3 regions of the Luteococcus japonicus genome follow, and region 3 is predicted to be linked to each of the others. Evidence: riboswitches for the same ligand, from Rfam matches in the RefSeq annotation. Region 3 holds a riboswitch; each other region holds the start of a gene.
The links. A riboswitch is a leader RNA that binds a small molecule or an ion and turns the genes downstream of it on or off. The one in region 3 is predicted to bind cobalamin.
Positions count from the first base shown of each region.

Region 1: linked by a shared signal. The riboswitch ahead of EDD41_RS11070 (VWA domain-containing protein) and the one ahead of EDD41_RS05095 (hypothetical protein) in region 3 are both predicted to bind cobalamin.
Region 2: linked by a shared signal. The riboswitch ahead of EDD41_RS17660 (class Ib ribonucleoside-diphosphate reductase assembly flavoprotein NrdI) and the one ahead of EDD41_RS05095 (hypothetical protein) in region 3 are both predicted to bind cobalamin.

Region 1 covers NZ_RKHG01000001.1:2,318,742-2,324,600, reverse strand. The annotation lists gene EDD41_RS11070 (VWA domain-containing protein) at 1-1,455, opposite strand, end outside; cobalamin riboswitch at 1,479-1,620, opposite strand; gene cbiE (precorrin-6y C5,15-methyltransferase (decarboxylating) subunit CbiE) at 1,663-2,889, shown strand; gene cobM (precorrin-4 C(11)-methyltransferase) at 2,898-3,647, opposite strand; gene EDD41_RS11055 (precorrin-2 C(20)-methyltransferase) at 3,644-5,227, opposite strand; gene EDD41_RS11050 (precorrin-8X methylmutase) at 5,224-5,859, opposite strand, start outside.
Region 2 covers NZ_RKHG01000001.1:3,212,870-3,218,728, reverse strand. The annotation lists gene EDD41_RS15345 (MSMEG_4193 family putative phosphomutase) at 1-696, opposite strand, end outside; gene EDD41_RS15340 (aldo/keto reductase) at 737-1,726, shown strand; gene EDD41_RS18250 (DUF5703 family protein) at 1,668-2,825, opposite strand; gene EDD41_RS17905 (hypothetical protein) at 2,853-3,017, opposite strand; partial or broken gene EDD41_RS17900 (ribonucleotide reductase N-terminal alpha domain-containing protein) at 3,054-3,203, opposite strand; gene EDD41_RS17665 (hypothetical protein) at 3,219-3,569, opposite strand; gene EDD41_RS17660 (class Ib ribonucleoside-diphosphate reductase assembly flavoprotein NrdI) at 3,551-3,700, opposite strand; cobalamin riboswitch at 4,167-4,390, opposite strand; tRNA gene EDD41_RS15315 (tRNA-Leu) at 4,497-4,580, opposite strand; gene EDD41_RS15310 (phosphotransferase family protein) at 4,597-5,394, opposite strand; gene EDD41_RS15305 (FG-GAP-like repeat-containing protein) at 5,754-5,859, shown strand, end outside.
Region 3 covers NZ_RKHG01000001.1:1,038,815-1,044,673, forward strand. The annotation lists gene EDD41_RS05070 (elongation factor G-like protein EF-G2) at 1-797, shown strand, start outside; gene EDD41_RS05075 (hypothetical protein) at 1,120-1,407, shown strand; gene trmB (tRNA (guanosine(46)-N7)-methyltransferase TrmB) at 1,501-2,259, shown strand; gene truA (tRNA pseudouridine(38-40) synthase TruA) at 2,270-3,136, shown strand; gene EDD41_RS05090 (class I SAM-dependent methyltransferase) at 3,133-3,738, shown strand; adenosylcobalamin-variant (AdoCbl-variant) riboswitch at 3,742-3,820, shown strand; gene EDD41_RS05095 (hypothetical protein) at 3,907-4,521, shown strand; gene EDD41_RS05100 (hypothetical protein) at 4,666-5,172, opposite strand; partial or broken gene EDD41_RS05105 (ABC transporter ATP-binding protein) at 5,142-5,859, opposite strand, start outside.

The DNA of each region.
Region 1 (5,859 bases), 1.3 Mb from region 3:
CCCCGCCGCGGCGCGCAGCGTCTCCACCAGGTGCAGGGAACCGGGCCCCGACTCGGGGCGGCGAGCCCCCACCCGGCGGCCGCTCGACGTGATGGCCCGGGAACGTCGCCCCGCGGCCCCTTCACCAAGGCCTCGGACGGTGAAGGTGCGTGGCCGGGGCGACGGGGTACCGGCCTGCACGACGGTCTCCGGGACCGCGCCGGTGGGCGGAGGGGCCGGGAGGTCCTGCTCGGGCGGGTTCACGTCGGAACTGTTCTCCGGGGTGTCCCGGGGCTGGTCGACGGCGGGTGGCTCCTGGTCGGGGCCACCCTCAGGTGCTTTTCCCTGACCATCTCCCTGCGGCAGGTCGCCCTGCGGGTCGGTGGCCTCGCCCTGTTCGGGGTCCTCGGGGCCGGGTTCGTCGGGTTTGTGCGGCTCGTCGGGTGGCAGTTCGTCGTCGCCCAGGATCTGGTCGAGCAGCTCCTCGTCCATGCCGGGCGCATCGAAGGGGTTGCGACGGCGGCGGTGCGGCAGGGCGAGCAGCGCTGCCTGGCGGATGTCCTCGCGCGTGACGCTGGCCCGGCCGCACCAGGCGGCGTGGGCGATGGCGGTGCGGGCGGTGACGATGTCGGCGCGCAGGCCGTCCACTTCGAAGGCGGCGCAGACCTCGGCGATCTTGAGCAGTGCGGCGTCGCCCAGCCGGACGGCGCCGAGGCGCTGCTGGGCATCGGCGATCCGCGCGCTCAGGGCCGCTTCGTCGGCGGCATGGGCGGCGATGAAGGCTGTGGGATCGCTGTCGAAGGCCATCCGGCGGCGCACCACGGCGGCGCGGGCGGCGTGCTCATTCGGGGCGGAGACCTCGACGGTGAGGCCGAAGCGGTCGAGCAGCTGCGGGCGCAGCTCGCCCTCCTCCGGGTTCATGGTGCCGATCAGGACGAAGCGCGCCTGGTGGCTCACCGAGATGCCGTCGCGCTCGACGGTGGAACGGCCCATGGCGGCGGCATCCAGCAGCAGGTCGACCAGGTGGTCGTGCAGCAGGTTCACCTCGTCGACGTAGAGGATGCCGCGGTGGGCCCGGGCCAGAAGGCCGGGCTCATAGCTCACCTCGCCTGCTGACAAGGCACTCTGTAGGTGCAGTGAGCCGAGGACCCGGTCCTCGGTGGCGCCGACGGGCAGCTCGACCAGCCGCACCGGACGTTCGTGACGCGCGCTCTCTGCGGTGAAGGGGCCGTCGGGTGAGATGGCCTGCGGATCGTCGGGATCGATGGAGAAACGGTCGCCGTCGTAGACGCTGATCCGTGGCAGCACCTCGGCCAGGGCGCGCACCGCGGTCGACTTGGCGGTGCCCTTCTGGCCGCGCACCAGCACCCCACCGACCTGGGGCGAGATGGTGCTGAGCACCAGGGACAGGCCCATCGGGTCGAGCGCGTCTGGCTCGCAACCGACGATGGCCGTGAAGGGATAGTGCTGTGGCATGAGGCTCCCGCTCATTCGTTGCCGGACAGGAAATGCGCGAGGCCGGTCTTCGGACTGACGACTTTCGTCGATCACCGCAGCGGGCCTGTGCCGGACTCCCACCGGCTTCCCAGATTCTCCCCTCCCGGACTGGCCGATCGGGGCACCTCGTGCTCCGCCCACCCTAGCGCGGATGCGGCCCGACAAGGGGAGCGCTAGCGTTCCTGCATGACCTTGCGCACCGCAGACGGGCCGCACCTGCTGGTGCTGGGAATTGGCGCCGAAGGCTGGGCCGGGCTGACCTGTTCCCAGCGTGAGGAGCTGTTGCAGGCCGATGTGGTGCTGGGCGGCGCCAGACACCTGGCGATGCTTCCCGACGTCGAGGGGCAGCGTCGCGAGCCGTGGCCCTCGCCCCTGCGGGAGACACTTCCCGGATTGCTCGGCTCACTGCCGGCCGCGGCGCAGGTCACGGTGCTGGCCAGTGGCGATCCGTTGGTGAGCGGCATCGGCACCACCCTGGTGGAACTGCTGGGTGCCGAGCGGGTGGAGATCGATCCGGCGGTCTCCTCGGTGGCGCTGGCGCGTGCGCGGATGGGTTGGTCAGCCGAGGGTTGCGCGGTGGTCAGCGTCGTCGGACGGCCGGTGGAACTGGCGCTGCGCGAGCTGGCCCCCGGGCGTCGCGTGCTGGTGCTGAGTTCCGACGAGACCACCCCCGAGCGACTCGCGGCGCTGCTGACCGCCTGTGGCTACGGCAAGTCGACGCTGCACGTGCTGGGGAACCTGGGCTCGGACCGGGAGTCACGGCACGGCGGTTGCGCCGAGGGCTGGGCGGGGGAGTCCCCCAGGCTCAACATCGTGGCCCTGGAACTGGCGGGTCCCGCCGAGGCCGGATGGGCACCGGGCCTGCCCGACGACGCCTATGAGCACGACGGCCAGATCACCGGGAGAGACCTGCGCGCCAGTGCCCTGTCCCGCCTGCAACCCCTCCCGGGAGAGCACCTGTGGGATGTCGCCGCCGGGTCCGGGTCCCTCGGCATCGAGTGGATGCGCAGCCACCCCAGCTGCCGCGCCACCGCCGTCGAACCAAGTGCTGGGAATGCCGAGCGCGCCTGCCGCAATGCCCACCGGCTGGGGGTTCCCGGGCTGCGCGTGGTCAACGGACCGACGCCCGACGCCCTGGCCGACCTGGAGGCTCCTGACGCGATCTTCATCGGCGGCGACGCCACCTGCCCCGGTGTGCTGGAGGCCTGTCTGGACGCGCTGCGGCCGGGCGGACGGATCGTCGTCCACGCCGTGACGCTGGAGACCGAGAGACTGCTGGCCACGGCCCTCGCCGAACGCGGCGGGGAACTGACCCGGCTGACGGTTGAGAACAGTGACGCCAGCGGCAGCTCCACCGGTTGGGGGCCCGCCCGCACCGTCACCCAGTGGCACTGGACCAGGCCGTCGTCCTAACGGGGACCTCAGCTGGCGCGGGCCCGACGTTCCCGCTGCGCGTCGTAGAGGTAGCTCTCGCCACCGGTGGCATCCAGTGCCCGGCCCACCAGGATCACGGCGGCCTGCCTCAGACCCGCCTGCTCCACTGCGTCGGCGATGGTGCCGACGGTGCCGCGCAGCACCTGCTCCTCGGGTTGGCTGGCGCGGCTGACGACGACCACCGGGCAGTCGGGGCCATGGGTAGGCTCCAGCTCTGCCATCAACTCCCGGGTACGGGTGATGGCAAGGTGCAGCACCAACGTCGCGCCGGTGGCGGCAAAGTTCTTGAGTTCCTCGCCGTCGGGCATCGGGGTGGACCGGGCGCGGGTGCGGGTCAGCACCACCGACTGCGCCACCAGGGGTACCGTCAGTTCCCGTCCCACCGCCGCGGCGGCAGCGGCATAGGCGGGGACGCCCGGCGTCACGTCCCATTCCACGCCGGCGGCGTCCAACCGTCGGGTCTGCTCGTGCAGGGCCGAGTAGACGCTCATGTCGCCGGTGCCCAACCGGACCGTCTGACGCCCGTCACGCTCTGCGGCCACCAGGTGCTCGGTGATCTCGTCGAGGCTCAGGTGCTGGGTGTCGACCAGTTCGGCACCGTCGCTGACGTGCGCCAGCACCTCGGGGTCCAGATAGGTGCCCGGGTAGAGCACGACGTCGGCGGTGGCCAGCAAGCGGGTGGCCCGAACGGTCAACAGGTCTGCGGCGCCGGGGCCGGCGCCCACGAAGTGGATCACTGGATTGCCTCCTGGGCCGACGCGGCACGCACGAAACGGGGGCTCCACACCTGACCGGAAGGGGTCACCCTCGTCCCCCGGCATCCCACGATGAGGAGGCACTTCATGTCGATCACCGACGGATCGAGCGCCTCCAGAGTGGTCACTGTCAAGGATTCCTCGGCGCGGCCCACGTCGCGGCCCATCACGACGACGGTCTGCGGGCTGCATTCCTCCAGCAGGACCTCACGGAAGCGGTGAACCTGCTCGGTGCGGCTGCGGGAGGCGGGGTTGTAGACGGCCAGCACCAGATCAGCCCGGGCAATGTGCCGCAGCCGTTCCTCCACCACCTGCCAGGGCTTGAGCCGGTCGCTCAGCGAGACGACGGCGAAGTCGGCGCCCACCGGGGCACCTGCCCGGGCCGCGACCGCCTGCACGGCACTCACACCGGGCAGCACCCGGACCGGCACCCCACCGAAACGTGGATCCTCGGCGGCCTCGAAGACCGCCGAGGCCATTCCGAAGACACCGGCGTCGCCGCCCGAGACCACCGCCACGGACTCCCCCGCCAGGGCCAGGTCGAGTGCGAGCCGCGCCCGGTCCACCTCGACGGTGTTTCCGCTGGCATGCCGGGTCAGCCCCTCGCGCTGCGGCACGCGGTTCACATAGGGGCCGTAGCCGACGACGTGCTGCACCCGGGCCAGGGCGTCGGAGACCTCGGGGGTGATCCAGCGGTCGGGGCCGGGCCCCAGGCCCACCACCAGGAGTTCGGCCGGGGCGGGCGCCGTCGCCCCCTCGACAAGCTCGGGGAACGAGGGAGAAGACTCGGGGAACGAGGAAGAGGGCTCGGGGAGGGTGCGGGAGCGCTTCCCGTGCGCGGCATCCCCGGGCAGCACGACGAGGCTGAAGTAGGGCACCGACTCCGGATCGACGTCGGCGACCGGGAGCCAACGCTCGGCTTCCATCGAGGCACGCTCCACGTACAGCGCACCGTCCAGCCGGCCGGCCGCGGCGAGCGCCCTGCGCACCTTGGTGAAATTCCTGCCCAGCTTCATGATCACGGCGCCGTCGGTGTCGGCCAGGCGACGGGCCAACTCCGGCTCTTCGAGGGTGCCGGGCAGCACCGTCAGCACGTCGGTCTGGCGCACCAGCGGATTGGCGGTGGTCGCCGTCGCCGCCAGGAAGGCCGGCACGCCGGGCACCACCTCGGTGGGGAAACTCGCTGACAAGCGGTCATGCATGTACATGAAGCTGCCGTAGAGCATGGGGTCGCCCTCGGCCAGCAGCACCACGGTGCGGCCCGCTGACAGGTGCGCAGCCAGCCGGGCGGCACTGTGCGCATAGAAGTCCGCCATCGCCCCGGCATAGCCACCGGGATGGTCGGTGCTGCCGGTGGTCACCGGGTACTCCAGGCGCTCCTCCACCACCCCCTCGGGCAGCAGGTCCGCGACGATCCCCCGCGCATTCGACGGCTTGCCGGCCGCCGCGTGGTAGGCCACCACGTCGGCGTCACCGATCAGTCGCGCCGCCTTCAGGGTGACCAGTTCGGGGTCACCGGGCCCCACGCCGACGCCGTAGAAATGCCCCTGCGCGGCGCTCACTCCTTCTCCTGCGCAATCGCATTGAGAGCAGAGGAGGTCATCGCCGAGCCGCCGCGACGGCCCCGCACCGTGACGAAGGGAATGTCGATGCCGTGCACCGCGGCAAACTGCTCGAGGGCCTGCTTGGATTCGGCCGCGCCGATGAAACCCACCGGGCAGCCGATGATCGCCGCGGGACGCGGGCCGCCGTCCAGGATCATCTCGAGCAGGTGGAACAGGGCAGTGGGGGCATTGCCGATCGCCACCAGCGCCCCCTCCAGCCGCGGCTGCCACAGGCTCACCGCAGCGGCGGTTCTGGTGGTGCCGAAATCCTTGGCCAGTTCAGCAACCCGCGGGTCCTTCAGCAGACAGATGACGTCATTGTCCCGGGGCAGCCGGGCGCGCGTGACCCCTGTGGCCACCATCGTCGCGTCGCACAGGATCGGCGCACCGGCCTGCAATGCGCCGCGCGCCGCGGACATGAAGCCGGGGTGCACCACCAGGTCGTCGACCAGATCCACCTGGCCCGAGCCGTGGATCATGCGCACCGCGAGCTTCTCGGCGTCGGCGGGAACACGTGACAGGTCCGCCTCGCGGCGGATCGTCGCAAAGGAGTCGACGTAGATCGCGGCTCCGGAATCGATGTAGTCGTA
Region 2 (5,859 bases), 2.2 Mb from region 3:
CTGACTGCCCAGTCCTCCCCCGAGCTGGGGTCCGTGCCCCGCGCCGGCCAGCCGGTCCGTGATCTGCCCCGCGCTGGTGTTCATGGCGATGACCGTGGGCATCCCCTGGCCGCCGGGTGGTGGGAAGCGCACCAGGCTGATCGAGGCCGGGTCCACGACGATCCGTTGGAAGTCGTCGAGCTGTTGCCCGAGGGCGTGGGACAGTACCGCCTTGATCGGGTCGCCGTGGCTCACCAAGAGCCAGACGGGCTCGGGCTCACCCTGCGGCACCGCCAACCTGGCATTCCAGTCCTGCACTGCCGCCACCGTCCGCCCGGCCATGGCAGTCATCGACTCCCCCTCCGGGAAGACGACCATCGAGGGATGCTCCTGCACCTGCTGCCACAGGCTCTCCTGGGTGAGTTCGGCCAGTGATCGGCCCGTCCACCGTCCGTAGTCGCACTCGGTGAGTCGATCGTCGACGTGCACCGGTGGTGTGATCCCCGCGCTGGACAGTGCCAGGCCAAGGGTCTGCTCGCACCGCAGCATCGGGGACCGGACCGCAGCCGCGAGCGGGACCCCGCGCAATCGCTCCCCGACGGCCATTGCCTGGGACTCGCCACGTGCGTCGAGGGTGAGGCCCGGACTGCGGCCGGACAGCGTGCCCGCCGTGTTGGACGTGCTTCGCCCATGGCGGACGAGGACAACAAGACTCATGCCGACGAGCCTACGCGGCGCCCGACGATATTCTCGAGGAATGCAGACCCGACGAGTTGGCCGCACCGGCCTGACCGTCTCCCGGCTGGGCCTGGGGACCATGACCTGGGGTGGGGACACTCCCACCAGCGACGCCCGCGCCATGCTGCGCGCCTTCGTCGAGGCCGGCGGATCGCTGGTGGACACGGCCCCTGCCTACGGTCACGGGGTGGCCGAGAAGGTCATCGGCAAGCTGATCCACACCGATGTGCGCCGCGAGGACCTGGTGATCGCCACCAAGGGTGGATTCGGCATCCACAACGGCAGACGTAGCGTCGACACCTCGCGTGGCGCCCTGCTCGACGACCTGACGGCCTCGCTGCGGCGGCTGCACACCGACCACGTCGACCTCTGGCAGGTGCACGCCTGGGGCGATGCCCCGCTGGAGGAGACCCTGGCGGCCCTCGACCACGCCGTGAGTACCGGAATGGCCCGCTATGTGGGGGTCTGCAACTACATCGGCTGGCAGACCGCGCGGGCGGCCACATGGCAGCAGGCCGTGCCCGGACGCACGCCGCTGGCCAGCGGGCAGGTGGAGTACTCCCTGTTGGCCCGACGGGCGGAGCTCGAGGTGCTGCCGGCGCTGCGCGCCCACGACATGGGCCTGTTCCCCTGGTCCCCGATCGGCCGGGGTGTGCTGACCGGCAAGTACCGCACCGGCACACCGCGGGCTTCCCGCGCTGCCAGCGACCACTTCGCGTGGTTCGTGGAGCCCTACCTTGAGAGCAAGTCCCGCGCCATCACCGAAGCTGTGGTCCGAGCCGCGGAGGGACTCGACCTGAGCCCGGAACAGGTGGCGATGCTGTGGGTGCGCGATGCCCCGGTCGTGACGGCACCGCTGCTGGGTGCCCGCACCCTGGAGCAGTTGCAGCCCTACCTGGACCTCGACGAGACCGAGCTGCCGCAGCCCATCGTCGCCGCCCTCGACGACGTCACGGGTGGCCCGAACCAGCTGCGGGAGCGGGACCGGCCAGCGTCGAACGCACCTTGATCACCTTGCGGCGCAGCCACGCCTGGGTCGAGCCGTCCCGGTAGCGACGCAGCCGCTGGAGCTCCCAGTGGCCGTACTCGGCCTCCTCGGTGAGCAGCTTGCGGACCTGGTTGCGGGTGGCCGTGTGCGGCAGGGTGATGGTCTGCACCTCGAAGTCCGCGCCGTGCTGGTGCTCGACGTGGACCACGCGCTGCGCGATGTAGCCGATCCGCTCCTCGATTCCCACGCCGCCATGATGGCACGGCCCCCGCGAGCCGAGGAGCCCGCAGCTCAGAAGTCCCAGTCCTCGTCGTCGGTGTTGACACTCTTGCCCATCACATAGGACGAGCCCGATCCGGAGAAGAAGTCGTGGTTCTCGTCGGCGCCCGGCGACAACGCGGCCAAGGATCGCGGGCAAGACCGCCGTGGCGTCCTTGGGGAACATCGCCTCGTAGCCCAGGTTCATCAGGGCCCTGTTGGCGTTGTGGCGCAGGAACATCTTGACGTCCTCGGTGAGGCCGAGTGGGTCGTAGAGGTCTGCGGTGTAGTCCTCCTCGTTGTCGTGGAGCTCGTAGAGCAGGCTGAAGGTGTACTCCTTCAGCTCCTCCCGGCGCTCGGGCGAGGCGTCCTTGAGCGCTTGCTGGTACTTGTAGCCGATGTAGTAGCCGTGGACGGCCTCGTCGCGGATGATCAGGCGGATCAGGTCGGCGGCATTGGTCAGCCGTGCCCGGCTGGCCCAGTACATCGGTGCATGGAAGCCCGAGTAGAACAGGAAGGACTCCAGCACGGTGGAGGCCATCTTGCGCATCTCGGGATCGTCGCCGTAGTAGTTGTCGAGGACGATCCGTGCCTTGCGCTGCAGGTTCCGGTTCTCCTCGCTCCAGCGGAAGGCCTCGTCGATCTCCGCGGTGGAGATGAGCGTGGAGAAGATCGAACTGTAGCTCTCGGCGTGCACCGACTCCATGAAGGCGATGTTGGTGTAGACGGCCTCCTCGTGCGGGGTCCGGGCGTCGGGGATCAGCGAGACGGCGCCCACGGCGCCCTGGATGGTGTCGAGCATCGTGACCATCTCGCGGTAGGAGTCCGTGACATTGCCCTCGCTGAAGGCCTTCCCGTACACCCGTTCGACGTCGTTGGGGCTGAACAGTTACATGTCCTCGTTGTCGCGGGCGAGCTGGAAGGTGATGTCCGGGACCACGACCCCGAGGGACAGGGTCAGGGACAGCGCCACCCCGCCGCCACGCTTGGACAGCTTCAGGAAGGCATTGATCGCACGGGAGATGGACTCCATGTTGTCCTCGACGCGCAGCAGGAAGCAGGAGACAAGCTCCCCTCGCTGTGCCTTGCCAGCATTGAGGAAGGTCGGGGTCGCGGGCTGGAACATGCCGACCATCACCTCGTCCACGACGGCCTCGGCCAACTGCGTGTCTCCCGCAGCAAAGGTCAGCGCCACCATGCACACCCGGTCCTCGAAGCGCTCCAGGTAGCGGCTTCCGTCGAAGGTCTTGAGCGTTTAGGAGGTGTAGTACTTGAAGGCGCCCATGAAGGTCGGGAAGCGGAATTCCACGGCGTGGGCGAGCATGAACAGCGACATCACGAAGGCCGAGTCGTAGGCTGCCAGCACCGGGGCCTCGTAGTAGCCCTCCGCCACCAGGTAGTCCAGCTTCTCCTCCAACGAGTGGAAGAAGACGGTGTTCTGGTTCACGTGCTGGCGGAAGTACTGGTGTGCCGCCTGCCTGTCGGCATCGAGTTGCAGGTGGCCCTGCTCGTCGTAGAGGTTCAGCATCGCGTTGAGGGCGTGATGATCGGTCTGGTCGCGGCGAATGGTCTCGGCGCCCGTGTCGGTCAGCAAGGTGGTGGCCATGAGGTGGTGAGCCTTTCCAGCACTCGCTCGACGTCGTCGGGTGTGCCCTTGAGTTCGAAACGGTCGATCAGCGGGACATTGGGAACGGCACCGCCCGCCTCGCCACCGCCATAGGTGGGCACCACGAGCACGAAGGGCTGTGTGTGACCTGCAGGGCGGGCTCGTGGCTGTGGAGCGGGATGCGCTGGGCTTCCAGGCCCAGCTTGCGCACGAAGCGATGGGTGTTCGGGGAGGCGGAGGAGAAGTAGACGAGGCGCACGGGGATGCGCGCCCTGCGGCACTCCGCAGGGCCGCCTGCTTGATCAGGTCCGGACGGAAACCCGACCAACTCTCGTCGCCGTCGACGACGACGGGGGCCTGCAGGTGACCCATCGCGGTCACTGTGCGCAGGGCCTGTTCGTCCCGGCTGAGATCCACGACTCGTAGTCCAGTCCGTGCTTGGTCAGGCCTTGTAGGTGGCAGTGCACTGCACGCAGGCAGGCTTGATGTAGACGATGATCGACATGCTCTCTCCTCGAAGCACACAGGGCCGCGCAGGCAGGGAGCTTCAAGACGCACCCGGTCCTCCCACGAGACCGACGGTCGGTTGCTCCGGGCGTGCCGCCCGGAGTGCTGGCAGGTATTCGGACTCGGAGGCGGGCACCCAGTGGGGTGTGTTCCTAGTGGACGACGCTTCCCAGCCAAGGGCCAGTGCTGATGTCGTCGGTCGTTCCTCCATACCGCTGCGGGGCAGTCCCGGATTTTCACCGGGTTCCCTGTTGTCTCCCTGCACCAACCACCAGATGCAGTGGCAACTGCAGGGAACCAGCACTAGGGGCAGTGGGTGATGCCACGGCCAGCGTCAACATGACGCGCCAGCGGGAAGAATGAGGGCAAAGAGAAACCCCGCCTGACCGTCTTGCCTGGTCAACCGGGGTTTTGAGAGTGTGTCCGGAAGAGGACTTGAACCTCCACGCCCTTTACGGGCACTAGCACCTCAAGCTAGCGCGTCTACCATTCCGCCACCCGGACAGGGTGAGCACCGGGGTCACCGGCAACAGCAATGAACAATAGCAGTCTGCAGCTGCGCCGCCAACTCGGGATCCACGGCTCCCCCGGAGACAACCGTTGCCACCCAACGGACCAGCACGGCCCGCGCACCGGCTGCCTCCACCCAGGCGTCGGCCTGCCGACGGCCAAGACCGGCATGGCGGCAGTAGGCAGCCAGGAAGTGGTCCGACAGGACGCCCAGTTCCTCGCTGATCAGCACGAGGTCCGTCGCCGGATGACCTCGGTGACTGGCCTGCAACCCGTCGGACATGGCGCGTAGCCCATCCCCGAGCACCCACAGGTTGGCCAACACGTCACCGCCCAGTGCGAGCGCTTCCCCCGGCCCTAGGCATTGCGTGAGGTGCCGCCGCAGCCGGGCCAGCTCATCCGCCGAGACCTCCCCCGCCTCGGCCGCCAGCGCCAGCATCACCGGCGACAGGAGGTCCTCCTCGACGGATCCGGACAAGCCCTCCGGCGCGATGCCATGGACTTGGACCAGCCAGGCGGCGAGAGCCTCCACCACTCGAGCACTGGCCAGATCGCCGTCCCCCACGGGGCGCCACATGCTCTGGGAGAGGTCCTCCAGCACCATCCATCCGTCGCCGCAGCCCAGCAGCTCACGAGAGGGGATCCCCACCGCGTGCAGCAGCCGGCGGGCGACGAGCTCGTCATCCAGAACTCCTTGCTGCCAACGCTTCACGACAACCCCGTCGCCCTCGAACTCGGCCTCACAGACCACCACGCCGTCGCCCTGGTGGATGACGTCGCCCCACTCCAGGTCCTGCAGATTGATCATGCCCATCCCCTGTCCTCCTCCCGGCAGCCGCTCGCGAGCAGGTGATTGAAGACTCATCCCATGGTGCAGGAATATGACGTACGACTTGCCGGTCATGGTCCGAGATGGCTTCAATGGCGGTGCTCTCATGCGTAGGGACGGGCCGGGGGGCCGCCACCTGTGACCACGATTCCAACACATCGGAGACCGCCTTGCGACGTCACCACTTGCGCCAACTCACGTCCGGACTCGCTGCCGCTACTCTCCTCGGCGGCTGCCTCACCACCCCACTCGCCCACGCGGCACCCTCCCCCAGCGGGCCCGCCCCGAAGGCACCCGCCGTCGATCCGACGACGCCGGCCCGCAGCACAGTGGACCTGGTGCCCAGCACCACGGCGACGACCGTCCCGGGCACAACCCAGAGGATCCTGGCGGCCACCCCCACGACGAGCCGAGAATTCACCATGCTGGGCGTCACCTGGCAGA
Region 3 (5,859 bases):
TGGCCCGCCTGGTCGTCGAGGACACCACCGTCCGGCTGGAACGCACCACGGAGACCGACCAGGAGATCCTGTGGACGATGGGCCAGGCCCACACGGACCTGCTGCTGGGCCGACTCAACGACCGCTACGGCGTGAAGGTCACCCAGGAGCCGGTGAAGGTGCCGATGCGCGAGACCTTCATCGCCGGTGCCAAGGCCCACGGCCGCCACGTCAAGCAGTCCGGTGGCCACGGCCAGTACGCCGTCTGCGACATCGAGATCGCCCCCGGGGAACGCGGCTCCGGTTTCGTCTTCGTGGACAAGGTCGTCGGCGGTGCCGTGCCGCGCCAGTTCATCCCCAGCGTCGAGAAGGGCATCAAGTCCCAGCTGGAGCGCGGCACCATCTACGGCTACCCGATGGTGGACGTCCAGGTCACCCTCTACGACGGCAAGGCCCACTCGGTGGACTCCTCCGACATGGCATTCCAGTCCGCCGGTGCGCTGGCGCTCAAGGAGGCGGCGACGCCGCAGACCGTCGCGCTGCTGGAGCCCATCGACGAGGTCACCGTCACCGTCGGCGAGGAATACCTGGGCGCCGTGATGACAGACCTGTCCAACCGTCGCGGCCAGGTGCTGGGCACCGACGCCGACGCCGAGCACCACTCCATCCTCAAGGCACTGGTGCCGGCGACCGAGCTGGGGCGCTATGCCGTGGACCTGCGCGGGCTCGCGCACGGCAGTGGCACCTTCACCCGCACCTTCCACGGCTATGAGCTGGTGCCGCCGCAGATCGCCCAGACCTTCGAGCGGGAGGCCTGACGGTCACCGGAGCACCACGGTCCCGAGCCTGCCAAGGGGCCGCTGACAAAGGCTCCTCCGCTTGGCGCGACGTCGCCCCCTTCCTGGGACGATGTCGCGCCGCGTGGTGCACGAGGCGTCGGCCAAGGCTCCTGGCGCCTGGTTTGCGGGGTGCCAGGAGCAAGCCGCGCCGCAGGGTGCAAGAGCTGGCGGGAGGTGGGGTGCAAGAGCTGGTGTGAGAGGGTGGGGCCGGGGTGTCGAACCGGAGCGCTCCACCACCGGGCCGAGCCGGCATCAACCCGGACCAGGGCTTCTCGCGCGAGGGTTGGATAGGGTGCCTGCCATGGATGAGGGGTCGAGGACGTGGCGTTGGCTCGCGCTGGCCGGAGTGCTGGTGAGCCTGGTGAAGGTGCTGGGCCCGGACACCTATGTGGACGAGCGCAAGTGCGGCCCGGCGATCTCGGTTGTCGTGCGTGGCCCCGTGATCACCGACGGCTCCACCCCGCCCGCCGGATGGGTGGACCAGTGCCACCGCGACGCCCGCGCCACGGCCCTGCCCTGGCTGGGCGTGCTCATGGCCGGTGGCCTGTTGCTGGGCGCCGGCCTGAAGCTCCGCCCCGCCGCCTCCTGAGCCACCCCTCGCCCGTCGGTTCGACGTGCAGAGTCGATGGTGCACGTCGGAGCGACGAGACCGTGTCCACCACACCTCGCCTAGACTTGCCCGGTGCAGAACCAGTCTCCCAAGCGCCGTGTCCACCGTGAGGTGGTCAGTTTCGTGCGCCGTAGCGCCCGGATGAACGAGTCCCAGACCAAGGCCTGGGAGAACCACCATGAACGGTGGGTGCTGCGGGTGGCACAGGGCGAGACCGAGACCTCCATCGCCCCGCAGGACCCCGTCGACTGGGCCGCAGTCTTCGGGCGCGAGGCGCCGCTGATCGTGGAGATCGGCTCCGGCGCGGGCGAGTCGCTGGTGGCAATGGCCAAGCAGCATCCCGAGGCCAACATCATCGCCTTCGAGGTCTTCCAGCCCGCGGTGGCCAGCACCCTGTCACGGATGGCCCGAGAGGGCGTGGACAACATCCGGATCGTGATGGGCAACGGCGAACAGGGGCTCACCCACCTCTTCGCGCCGGCCTCGATCAGTGAGTTGTGGCTCTTCTTCGCCGATCCCTGGCACAAGGTGCGCCACCACAAGCGTCGTCTGGTCAGCGCCGACTTCGCGCAGCTGGTGCGTTCCCGGCTGGTCGATGGCGGCCTGTGGCGGCTGGCGACGGACTGGGACGACTACGCCGAGTGGATGCGCGAGGTCCTGGACCATGCCCCCGGCCTGGTCAACGCGCACTTGGACCCAGCCGACCCCGAGAACACCGGATGGGCCCCTCGGCTGGAGATGCGTCCGGTCACCAAGTACGAGCGCAAGGGGCTGGCCGCGGGCCGAACCATCCACGACCTCACCTACCGCACGGTGCGCGACGATGACTGAGACCACTCCCATGCCGGCCGAGCCCCTTCCCACGTCGGCCGAGGCCGTCGAGGCCACCCGCTGGCGTCTGGACATCGCCTATGACGGCACCGCCTTCTCCGGCTGGGCCACCCAGCCCGACCTGCGCACCGTCCAAGGCGAGCTGGAGCGCTGGACCGCCCAGGTGCTGCGCCTCCCCGAACCGGTCCAGCTGACCGTCGCCGGCCGCACCGACGCCGGCGTGCACGCCCGCGGACAGGTGGCGCACGTGGACCTGCCCGTCGCTGTCGACACGTCACGTCTGCAGCGACGCCTGGAACGGGTACTCGACGAGGACCTGCAGGTCCTGCGGGTCTCGCGAGCTCCCGAAGGTTTCGATGCCCGCTTCTCCGCCCTCTGGCGTCGCTATGTCTACCGGGTCTGGGACGAGCAGAGCACTCGCGATCCCCTGCTGCGCGGCCACATCACCCGGATCCGTGGCGTCCTGGACGTGGCGGCCACCAATCACGCCGCACGGATGCTGCTGGGCCTGCACGATTTCGCGCCCTTCTGCAAGCCACGCGACGGCGCCACCACCATCCGTACCCTGACCGGCCTGCATGCCGAGCGCACCGCCGACGGCATCGTGGAGTTCACCGTCACGGCCGATGCCTTCTGTCACTCCATGGTCCGCTCGCTGATGGGGGCGATGACCACGGTCGGGACCGGCCGCAAGGACCAGGCCTGGCTGGCGGAGGTGATGGGATCCCCCAAACGCCACAACGGTGTGCTGGTCATGCCAGCCAAGGGCCTGTGCCTGGAGGAGGTCCGCTACCCCGCCGACGACCGGCTCGCCGAGCGTGCCAACCTCTCCCGTGCGGTCCGCACCCTGCCCGAGACATCCGAGGAAGCCCGATGAGCCACTACTTCACCACGCCCGACGGACCTGAGAAGCGGCGCGAGATCCGGGCCACCATCTGGGGTCACGAGCACACCTTCATCACCGCCAACGGTGTCTTCTCGGGCAGCCGGCTGGACCCGGCGACGAAGATCATGCTCGACGAGGTGCAGCCGCCGGCCGACGGTGGCCGACTGCTGGACCTGGGCTGCGGCTACGGCCCCATCACGGTCGCCCTGTCAGTGGCCTGCCCTACCAGCACCATCGACGCCGTCGACGTCAACGAGCGCGCCCTGGCCCTGACCGCGGACAATGCCCGGTGCATCGGCGCCGCAGACCGGGTCCGTGCCATCACCCCGGAGCAGGCGGAGCCCACCGTGCGCTACGACGAGATCTGGTCCAACCCGCCCATCCGGATCGGCAAGCCCGCGCTGCACGAACTGCTGCTCACCTGGCTTCCTCGTCTGGCCGACGGCGGCCGTGCCGTGATGGTGGTCGGCAAGAACCTGGGAGCCGACTCCCTGGCCCGCTGGCTGACGGAGCAGGGCTACCGATGCGAACGACTGACCTCCAGCAAGGGTTTCCGGGTGCTGGAGGTTCGCCCCGGCGCGCCGGTGCAGTAGTCTGCCGCTGTCGTACCCAGGGAAAGCCGGTGCAAGTCCGGCACTGACCCGCAACCGTCACAGTCGGAGCTCCTGGTGCGGCGGACTCATCACCACCCGTCGTGGTCCGCGGGACGAGTCGTGGGCATCGAACCCGCGGCCGTGCGCGGCCCGCTCGAAAGGACTTCCGTGCCCACCACCTCCGCCAAGCTGCTTGCCTCCGCTGCCGCTGCCCTGGCCTTCTCGCTGGCCCCCGGCGCAGCCCTCGCCGCCGATGCCGCCCCCGCCCGGGTGATGCCCGCCGACGCCGTCTCCGACTGCTCCAGCCAGGGCAAGGTCTGGCTGGTCGTGCAGGACTCCAAGGGCAAGGCGCTGGTGGACAAGTGCGTCGAGACCGCCGCCACCGGCTCCGAGCTGCTGACCAAGGCCGACGTGAAGACCACGCTGGACCCGAAGACCAAGATGATCTGCACCATGGAGGGCGAGCCGGCTGCCTGCCCGACCAAGTTCGACGGCAACTACTGGCACTACTACACCGCCGCCAAGCCCGGCACCTGGGCCTTCAGCCAGAAGGGCGCCGACCAGGCCAAGCCCGTCGCCGGTGGCGCCGAGGGCTGGTGCTACGGCAAGGAGTGCACCCCGGCCAAGCCCGGCACCACCCCGGCCGCCACTGCCACCCCCTCGGCCGCCCCTGCCGCGGACGAGAAGAAGAGCAACAAGGGCACCATCACCACCGTCCTGGTCGCGGCGATCGTCGGCGGTCTGGTGGCCGCCTTCTACGTGGCCAAGCGCAAGAAGTCCTGAGCCACACCAGCCGCCTGGGCAGTTGCCCTGGTGACGTGTCGCCCTGCCGTCCTTGCAAGCACGGCAGGGCGACAGCTCGGCAGGCACTCCAACCGTGCCGATCACCCCTTGCTGTAGGTGACCTTCTTGAGCACCTCGGGCCAGCTACGGTCCAGCACCTGGCCTCCCCAGATCACTGAACCGGCCAGCAGCGCCATCCCGTACAGCGGCGCCACGCAGAGCAACAGCCAGCCCAGCCAGGGCCGCCCGCCCGCTGATCCCGGCCGAGATGTGCATCCACAGCGGCGTCCCGTCGTAGCTGATCTCCTGGGCCACCGCCAGCGATCCCATCAACAGCATGGAGAAGATCGGTGGGAACAGGATGCCGCGCCCGCTGGCCATGGAGTTCTCCGCAGAGCCGCCAATCAGGCTCGGGGCCAGCAGCAGCGTGCCGAGCGGCCAGCCCAGCGTGAGCACCGCACAGCCGACGGTGGTGGAGCCGCCGTGCAACTGCTGCGCGGCGCCGCGCAGCCTGAGCAGGGCCACGGACAGCCAGACCAAGGCGCCCAGCGCGTAGAGACCCGCCATCACCAGGCCGATGATCGTGGTCGCCTGGCCCTGCAACGAGCGCTTGAGCAGCGTCAGTTTGAGTCGGACGAGTGTCCCAACCATGCCAGCCCCTCCCCCGCATCGATCGTGCCGCCACCCACCAGCTCGATGAAGCGGTCCTGCAGTCGTCGCCCCTGGGTCACCTCGGAGGTCGGGCTGATCGCCAACACCCGCCCGGCGGCGACCACCGCGACGGCGTCGCACAGACTCTCCACCAGCTCCATCACATGGCTGGAAAGCACGACGGTGCCGCCACCGGCAACGAAGTCATGGAGGATCTTCCGGATGGCCTGCCCCGAGACCGGATCGACTGCCTCGTAGGGTTCGTCCAGTACCAGCAGCCGCGGGTTGTGCACCAGCGCGCAGCCAGACCGATCTTCTTGGTCATGCCCGCCGAATAGTCGCACACCAGCGTGTTGGCGTCAGCTGTGAGTCCGAGAGCATGCAGCAGGGCCTCAGCTCGCGGCTCGATCTGGTCGGGAGCGACGCCGCGCATGCCAGCGGCGAAACGCAACAGTTCCAGCCCGCTGGGCCAGTCGAAGAGTCGCAGCCCGTCGGGTAGCACGCCCATCATCGCCTTGGCCGCGACGGGGTCGCTCCAGACGTCATGGCCCCAGAACTCAACCTGTCCGGCATCGGGCCGCAGCAACCCGGTGGCCATGCCCAGGCTGGTGGTCTTGCCGGCACCGTTGGGTCCCACCAACCCGAACAGGCAGCCGGACGGCACGACAAGACTGAGATTGTCCAGGG